3 regions of the Streptomyces rapamycinicus NRRL 5491 genome follow, and region 2 is predicted to be linked to each of the others. Evidence: riboswitches for the same ligand, from Rfam matches in the RefSeq annotation. Region 2 holds a riboswitch; each other region holds the start of a gene.

The links. Region 2 has a riboswitch for cobalamin ahead of LIV37_RS42745 (ABC transporter substrate-binding protein). Riboswitches for the same ligand answer to the same signal wherever they lie in the genome.
Region 1: another riboswitch for cobalamin. It lies ahead of LIV37_RS37530 (cobalamin biosynthesis protein); the one in region 2 lies ahead of LIV37_RS42745 (ABC transporter substrate-binding protein).
Region 3: another riboswitch for cobalamin. It lies ahead of LIV37_RS18000 (ribonucleoside-diphosphate reductase subunit alpha); the one in region 2 lies ahead of LIV37_RS42745 (ABC transporter substrate-binding protein).

What each region holds. Positions count from the first base shown of each region.
Region 1 covers NZ_CP085193.1:8,920,957-8,923,210, forward strand. The annotation lists gene LIV37_RS37530 (cobalamin biosynthesis protein) at 1-940, opposite strand, end outside; cobalamin riboswitch at 1,096-1,313, opposite strand; gene LIV37_RS37535 (hypothetical protein) at 1,482-1,733, opposite strand; gene LIV37_RS37540 (inorganic phosphate transporter) at 1,747-2,254, opposite strand, start outside.
Region 2 covers NZ_CP085193.1:10,309,203-10,311,456, reverse strand. The annotation lists gene LIV37_RS42750 (FecCD family ABC transporter permease) at 1-365, opposite strand, end outside; gene LIV37_RS42745 (ABC transporter substrate-binding protein) at 407-1,447, opposite strand; cobalamin riboswitch at 1,508-1,721, opposite strand; gene LIV37_RS42740 (RNA polymerase sigma-70 factor) at 1,716-2,254, opposite strand, start outside.
Region 3 covers NZ_CP085193.1:4,409,474-4,411,727, forward strand. The annotation lists gene LIV37_RS17990 (DUF7196 family protein) at 1-107, shown strand, start outside; gene LIV37_RS17995 (GNAT family N-acetyltransferase) at 183-689, shown strand; cobalamin riboswitch at 810-936, shown strand; gene LIV37_RS18000 (ribonucleoside-diphosphate reductase subunit alpha) at 1,071-2,254, shown strand, end outside.

The DNA of each region.
Region 1 (2,254 bases), 1.4 Mb from region 2:
TCCTCAGGACCGGCCGGGCCACTATGGACAACCCGAGCGCCAGGACGCCGACGCGCCGCGACAGCCGTATCGCCCGCTCGATGTCGGCCGACTCCACCGGCCGCCCGCCGGAGTTGAGCACCGGCCGGTGCTCGACCCGGCCGCCGTACGCGAGGGTGCCGCCCAGCCGGACGCCGAGCGCACCCGCGAAGGACGCCTCCACGGGGCCCGCGTTGGGGCTCGGATGGCGCCGGCCGTCGCGCCGCCAGGCGCGCCACGCACCGCGCGGATCGGGGCCCGCGAGCGTCGCCAGGGCCGCCGTAAGGCGCGCACCGGGCCAGCCGGCCACATCGTCCAGCCGGGCCGCCGCCCAGCCGAACCGCCGGTAGCGCGGCGACTTGTGGCCCACCATGGCGTCCAGGGTGTTGACGGCGCGGAAACCTATGAGCCCCGGCACTCCGCCCACGGCGCCCCACACCAGCGCGCCCACGACCGCGTCGGAGGTGTTCTCGGCCACCGATTCGACGACCGCGCGGGCTATCTGCGGCCCGTCCAGCGCCTGCGGATCGCGGCCGCACAGATGCGGCAGCCGCTCCCGGGCGACCTCGAGGTCCCCGGCGGCCAGCGCCCCGCCGACGGCCCGTGCCTCACGGCCCAGGCTCGTGCCGCCCAGCACGGCCCAGGTGGCGGCGGCGGTCAGCGCGACCTCCGCGCCACGGCGGCCGTCAAGGCCCCGTACGGCGCGGCTCAGCAGCGCGGCACCGGCGGCCGCGCCGCCCGCGCACAACGCGGTGTGCAGGGCCCCGTAACCCCGGTGGTCGCGCCACAGCCGGCGCTCGGCGGCCGCGGCGGCGCGCCCGAACGCGGCCACCGGATGGCCGCGGCGCGGATCACCCGTGGCGAGGTCGCCGAGGAAGCCGAGGGCGGCGCCGCACGCGAACGAGGCGTGGTCGGCACGCATCCGTCAGGCCGCCGTCACGCCTCGGCGCGGCGATACGGGACCAGAGGGACCAGAGGGGCCAGTGGGGCCGGAAGAGCCGAATCGGACAGGGAGGGCTGGCGGCGTGGCGATGCCGGGCATGGCGGTATGTCCTCACTCAGGGTCCTCGCCCTGGTTCGACGTGACCGGCGGTGAGAGTCTCCTGGCTCCCGGATCCGCGGCCCTCCCGGTCTTCCAGCCCCGCGTACGCGACGAACCGTACGGACGAGCCGTGACCCCATACAGGCGATGGGAGGGTGCTCCCCGGTGACAGTGGCGGGACCGCGCCGGATTCTCACCGGCTTCCTCTCCTGCCGCCGTTTGGCTCGGGAAGTCCACCATGGGCCGCGAATGGCCGTCAACTCGCATATGACCCATGACGCCCGAGTGTGCCGAGCCCCACAGACCACCGCCCCTCACAGAACGGCCGCCGGACGGTCGGCGCTGGTCAGCGCCACCATCCGGCGGCCGGTGGGTCGTTCGGGGAAGCGGGGCCCTTATACGACGAAAGGAAGCGGGGTCCTCAGGCGACGATCAGATAGATGCCGTACGCCACGACCCCGGCGCACACCGCGAAGCAGGCGTACGCGCCGGTGCGGGCGAGCGGGGAGGCGCCCATGGCGCCCCCGGGCACGGCGGCGGCCGTACCGCCCTGCTCCGGCGCCGTCTTACGGGAGGTGCCGACGATGCCCAGGGTGAAGACGCCCACCATGGCGACCGTCACCGCGAGGCTGATGCCGAAGACCTGGCCGAGTGCCGCCCAGTCGATGCTCATGTTTCCTGGCTCCTTAGCGGGTGGTGCTGCTCGCGACGGCGGGGGTGGGGGGCTGCTCGGGCGTGCTCTCCGGGGTGGTGTCCCCGGGGGCGGCGCTCGACGCACCGGCGGGCGGCGGGGCCACGGACCGCAGGGCGGCCGTGACGGCGCCCACCGGCTCCTGGGTGCCGACCTCGTTGACGTTGGTGTGGTCCACGGGCTTGCGGCGCGACAGCATCCAGATCGCCCCGCAGGCCAGGACGGCGAGCACGGCCACCGCCGTGATTCCCGCGTTCCCCTGGTCGGCCAGGAGCGCGGCGGCGCCCGCCACCAGACCGGCGGCCGGCAGGGTCAGCACCCAGGCGACCACCATCCGGCCCGCGGTCGACCAGCGCACCACGGCGCCCTTACGGCCGACACCCGCGCCCATGACGGCGCCGGAGCAGACCTGGGTGGTGGACAGCGCGAAACCGATGTGGGAGGAGGCGAGGATGACGGTGGCGGCGCCGGTCTGGGCGGCGAAGCCCTGCGGCGGCTGGATG
Region 2 (2,254 bases):
GACACGGCCCCGCCGCCCACGCCGAGCACGACCACGGTGACGGCACCCGTGGAGGCACCCGAGGACACCCCGAGCACGAACGGGTCGGCCAGTGGATTGCGCAGCAGGGACTGCATCACGGCCCCGCAGAGGGCCAGGCCCGCCCCGCACACCGCGGCGAGCAGTGTGCGCGGCATGCGCAGGTTCCACACGATGCCGTCCCGGAGCGGCGGCAAGGTGCTCTTCCCCAGGCCGAGATGGGCGGTGACCGCCGCCCATACGTCGGCGGTGGAGATGTCGGCCGGGCCGATGGTCACGGCGAACGCGACCGACGCGAGCAGCGCGGCCGGCCCTCCCGCGATCAGCAGCAGGAGGCGGGCGCTCACACGGTGGATGCCCGGGTGTCGGGTGCTCACTCGACGGGTGCTCACTTGGCGAGCCCGAAGTCGCGCAGCCCGGCGGCGACCTGTTCCACCCCTTCGACCGTACGGAGGGACGGGTTCATGGCCTGCCCGCTCAGCAGGATGTACCGCTTCTTCTTCACTGCGGTGAGGTTGCGGGTGGCGGCGTTGGTCTCGAGGAAGCGCATCTTCGCCCTGGCGGTCTCCGCGGTCTGCTGCTTGCGCGTGAGGTCGCCGAGGACGATGACGTCCGGGTCGCGGTCGGCCACGGTCTCCCAGTTGATCTGCGGCCACTCGTCGTGGGTGTCGGAGAAGGCGTTCTCCGCCCCTACGGCCCGGGTGATGGCACCCGGCGCGCCACAGCAGCCGGCGAGGTAGGGCGACTGGGAGTTGGCGAACCAGTACATGAGGGAGACACCGGAGGCGTCCACTCCGTCCGTGGCCTTGCGGACGCGCTCCCGCAGCCGCGCGACGAGCTTCTCACCGCGCTCGTCGACACCGAACGCGTGGGCCAGGTCGCGTATTTCGCCGTACACCACATCAAGCGTGAGGGGCTTGCCGCGGGCGCCGTCGCCACCGCTTTCGGTGTCCCTGCCCGCCGCGCAGTCGGACGGCGAGACATACGTGGGCACGCCCAGCTTCTCGAACTGCTCGCGGGTGGCCACGCCGCCCTTGCCGAGGGTGGAGACGAACGAGGCGGTGACGAAGTCGGGTTCGGCGTCCAGGGACTTCTCGAAGGACGGCGCGTTGTCGGCCAGACGCTCCACCCTGGCATTGGCCTTCTCCAGGCCCTTCATCACCGGATCGGTCCAGGTGGCGGTGGCGGCCATGCGGTCGGCGAGGCCGAGCGAGAGCAGGATCTCCGTGGTGCCCTGGTTGAGCGACAGGGCCCGCTTCGGGGCGGACTTCAAGGTGACCTTGTGGCCGCAGTTGTCGATCGTGCGCGGATAGCCCGAACCGGCGGCCCTTCCGGGGTCCGCGTCGTCATGGCCGGAGCCACCGCACGCGGTGAGCAGAAGGGCGGGGGCGAGCAGGAGCGCCGCGGTACGGCGGGCGGAACGGAGCACGGGCAGCCTCGGTGGTCGGGGCTCGTTCGCGGAGCCTGGCCTACGGACGTCCTCCGCGCGCCGGGCGCGGAGGTGCCAGCAGGTCTTCGGACTCGGGCTCGTCCGGACGGGGCCCCTTCCCGGTGCTCGTTCGCGACGGCCCCTCGGCCGTCACGGACTCCTCCCAGTGGTGTCACATGCCCCGCCCGTCCCCCTCACCGCTGCGCGTCAGTTCCGGATTCGCACCGGATTCCCTGGCCTCGGATGTGGCACGACTGGCTCCCCGAGACTACCAAGAGCGTCGAGCGGCCACGTCCCGCGGTCGGTTCGGCCGCCTGCGGGCCCGCTTCACCTCACGGTCCACGGCCCAGGCGTCGCCGACCGGCCCGAGGTGGCCGAGCTTGTCGGGGTTGATCACCGTGCGGATGGTCTGGATCCGCCCGTCGAGCACATCGAGGGCCAGCGTGTGGAGCACCCTGCCGTCCCGGTCGCGGAGGATCGCGCCGGGCTGGCCGTTGACCTCGCACGGCTCCAACGACACATCGATCCGCAGCAGCCAGGGGAAGACACCGCCCAGCAACCGCGCCACGTTCTCCGCGCCCATGACGGCCCTGGCCAGCTGCGGGGCCTTGCCGCCACCGTCTCCGACCAGCCGCACATCGGCGGCCAGCAGCTTCCGCAGCCCGCCCACATCGCCGTCCTTCAGCGCGTCGAAGAACCGTGTGGCCAGCTCCCGCCGCTCCTCCCGGTCCGCCGTGAACCGAGGCCGTCCGGCCCGCATGTGGCGCCGCGCCCGCACCAGCAGCTGCCGGCACGCCGCCTCCGACC
Region 3 (2,254 bases), 5.9 Mb from region 2:
TGACACTGCCGGACGGTACGGTCCGGCGCTACGTCACCCACCAGGAAGCCGACGCCGCCAACAGGCGCGCGGGCTCCACCGGAGTGATCACCGCCGTCACCCAGTGACGCCGAGGACCCACACCCCGCGCACGGCGACCCGGCTGTCACCCGGCTGTCAGTGGCCTGCGGCAGACTACGGGCATGGACATCACGATCAGGCGCGCGCGGGACGAGGAGCTGGACGGAATCGGAGAGCTCACCGCACAGGTGTATCTGGGGGACGGGCTCCTGGACTTCGGGGACAGTGATCCTTATCTCGCCACCCTGCGCGACGCCCGCCGCCGGGCCGCCGAGTCCGAAGTGCTGGTCGCGGCGGACACGACGAGCGACGAGGTGCTGGGCGCCGTGGCGTTCGCCGTGCATGGCGGGGCGTACGCGGAGCTGGCCCGACCCGGCGAGGGCGAGTTCCGGATGCTGGTCGTCCGCCCCGAGTCGCGCCGACGCGGCGCCGCCGAGGCGCTCGTGCGAGCCTGTCTGGACCGGGCCCGCGCACTGGGTCTGCGGCGAATAGTGATCAGCAGCCAGCACTCGATGACCGCCGCCCACCGCCTGTACGAGCGGCTGGGCTTCACCCGTGCCCCCGAGCGCGACTGGGCGCCCCTGCCGGGGACGGACTTCACCCTATGGGCCTTCACCGTGGAGCTTTGACACCCCGCGCCGCACGCCCCAGGTCGCGGGCCACCTTCGGAACGCATTAGCACATTCATGCGAAACTCCGCAGCTCCGACACAAGATATGGGGGTGCGTGCGTCGGCCAACACAAGATGTATGCTCGTCCTCGCTGTCGCCGCAGGGGAATCCGGTGGGAATCCGGAACTGTCCCGCAACGGTGTACGTGTGCGCTCAATTCGGCGTGCCCGTGAGTCCGAGCACCTGCCGACGGCCCTGTGAACACGTCCCCCGGCCTCGAGGGTTGGGCCGATGGACGCTGCGTGGTGTGCCTGACGTACGAGGAGTGCGGCAACGGCATGTCCGTACGCGCCCATCGCACCACCCTCGCGGCCCGGCCGAGCGAGGGAGAGCACCCCAGTGACCATCGCGCCCGCCGATCCGGTTTCAGCGCAGGCGGCTTCTCAGGCAGCGGACGACGCGCCCGGGACCGCCCTGCTACGGACTCTTACCGGACTCACCGCCGACCTTCCCGCCACCGACCCCGGCAAGGTCGCGGCCGCCGCCCTGCGCGGCCGTCATCCCGGCTCGGACGAGGCGGAGTTGCGTGCGCTCGCGACCGAGGCGGCGGCCGGGCTGATCGCCGAGGAGCCGGAGTACTCGCGGCTCGCGGCGCGGCTGCTGGCGCTGACCATCACGGAGGAGGCGGCCGGGCAGGGCGCGGTCTCCTTCTCGGCCTCCGTCCGGGTGGGCCACCGCGAGGGCCTGCTCGCCGACTCCACCGCGGAGTTCGCCGCCACCCACGCCGAGCGGCTGGACGCGCTGGTGGAGCGGGCGCTGGCCGACGGCGCCGACAACCGCTTCGGCTACTTCGGGCTGCGCACCCTCTACAGCCGCTATCTGCTCCGCCACCCCATCACCCGTCAGGTGATCGAAACCCCGCAGCACTTCCTGCTGCGCGTGGCCTGCGGGCTCGCCGAGGACCACTCGGAGCGGGCGCTGGACGACGTCGCCGAGCTCTACCGGCTGACCAGCACGCTGTCGTATCTGCCCAGCTCCCCCACGCTGTTCAACTCCGGCACCCGGCATCCGCAGATGTCGTCCTGCTATCTGCTGGACTCCCCGCTGGACGAGCTGGACTCGATCTACAACCGCTACCACCAGGTGGCGCGGCTGTCGAAGCACGCGGGCGGCATCGGCCTGTCCTACTCCCGCATCCGGGCGCGCGGTTCTCTTATCCGGGGCACCAACGGGCACTCCAACGGCATCGTGCCGTTCCTGCGCACGCTCGACGCCTCGGTGGCAGCCGTCAACCAGGGTGGCCGGCGCAAGGGCGCGGCCTGTGTCTACCTGGAGACCTGGCACGCGGACCTCGAGGAGTTCCTGGAGCTGCGGGACAACACCGGCGAGGACGCCCGCCGCACCCACAACCTCAACATCGCCCACTGGATCCCTGACGAGTTCATGCGCCGGGTCGAGGCGGACGCCGACTGGTCGCTGTTCTCCCCGGCCGACGCGCCCGATCTGGTGGACCTGTGGGGCGAGGAGTTCGACGCCGCGTACCGCCGGGCCGAGGCCGAGGGGAAGGCCGTCAAGCAGGTCCC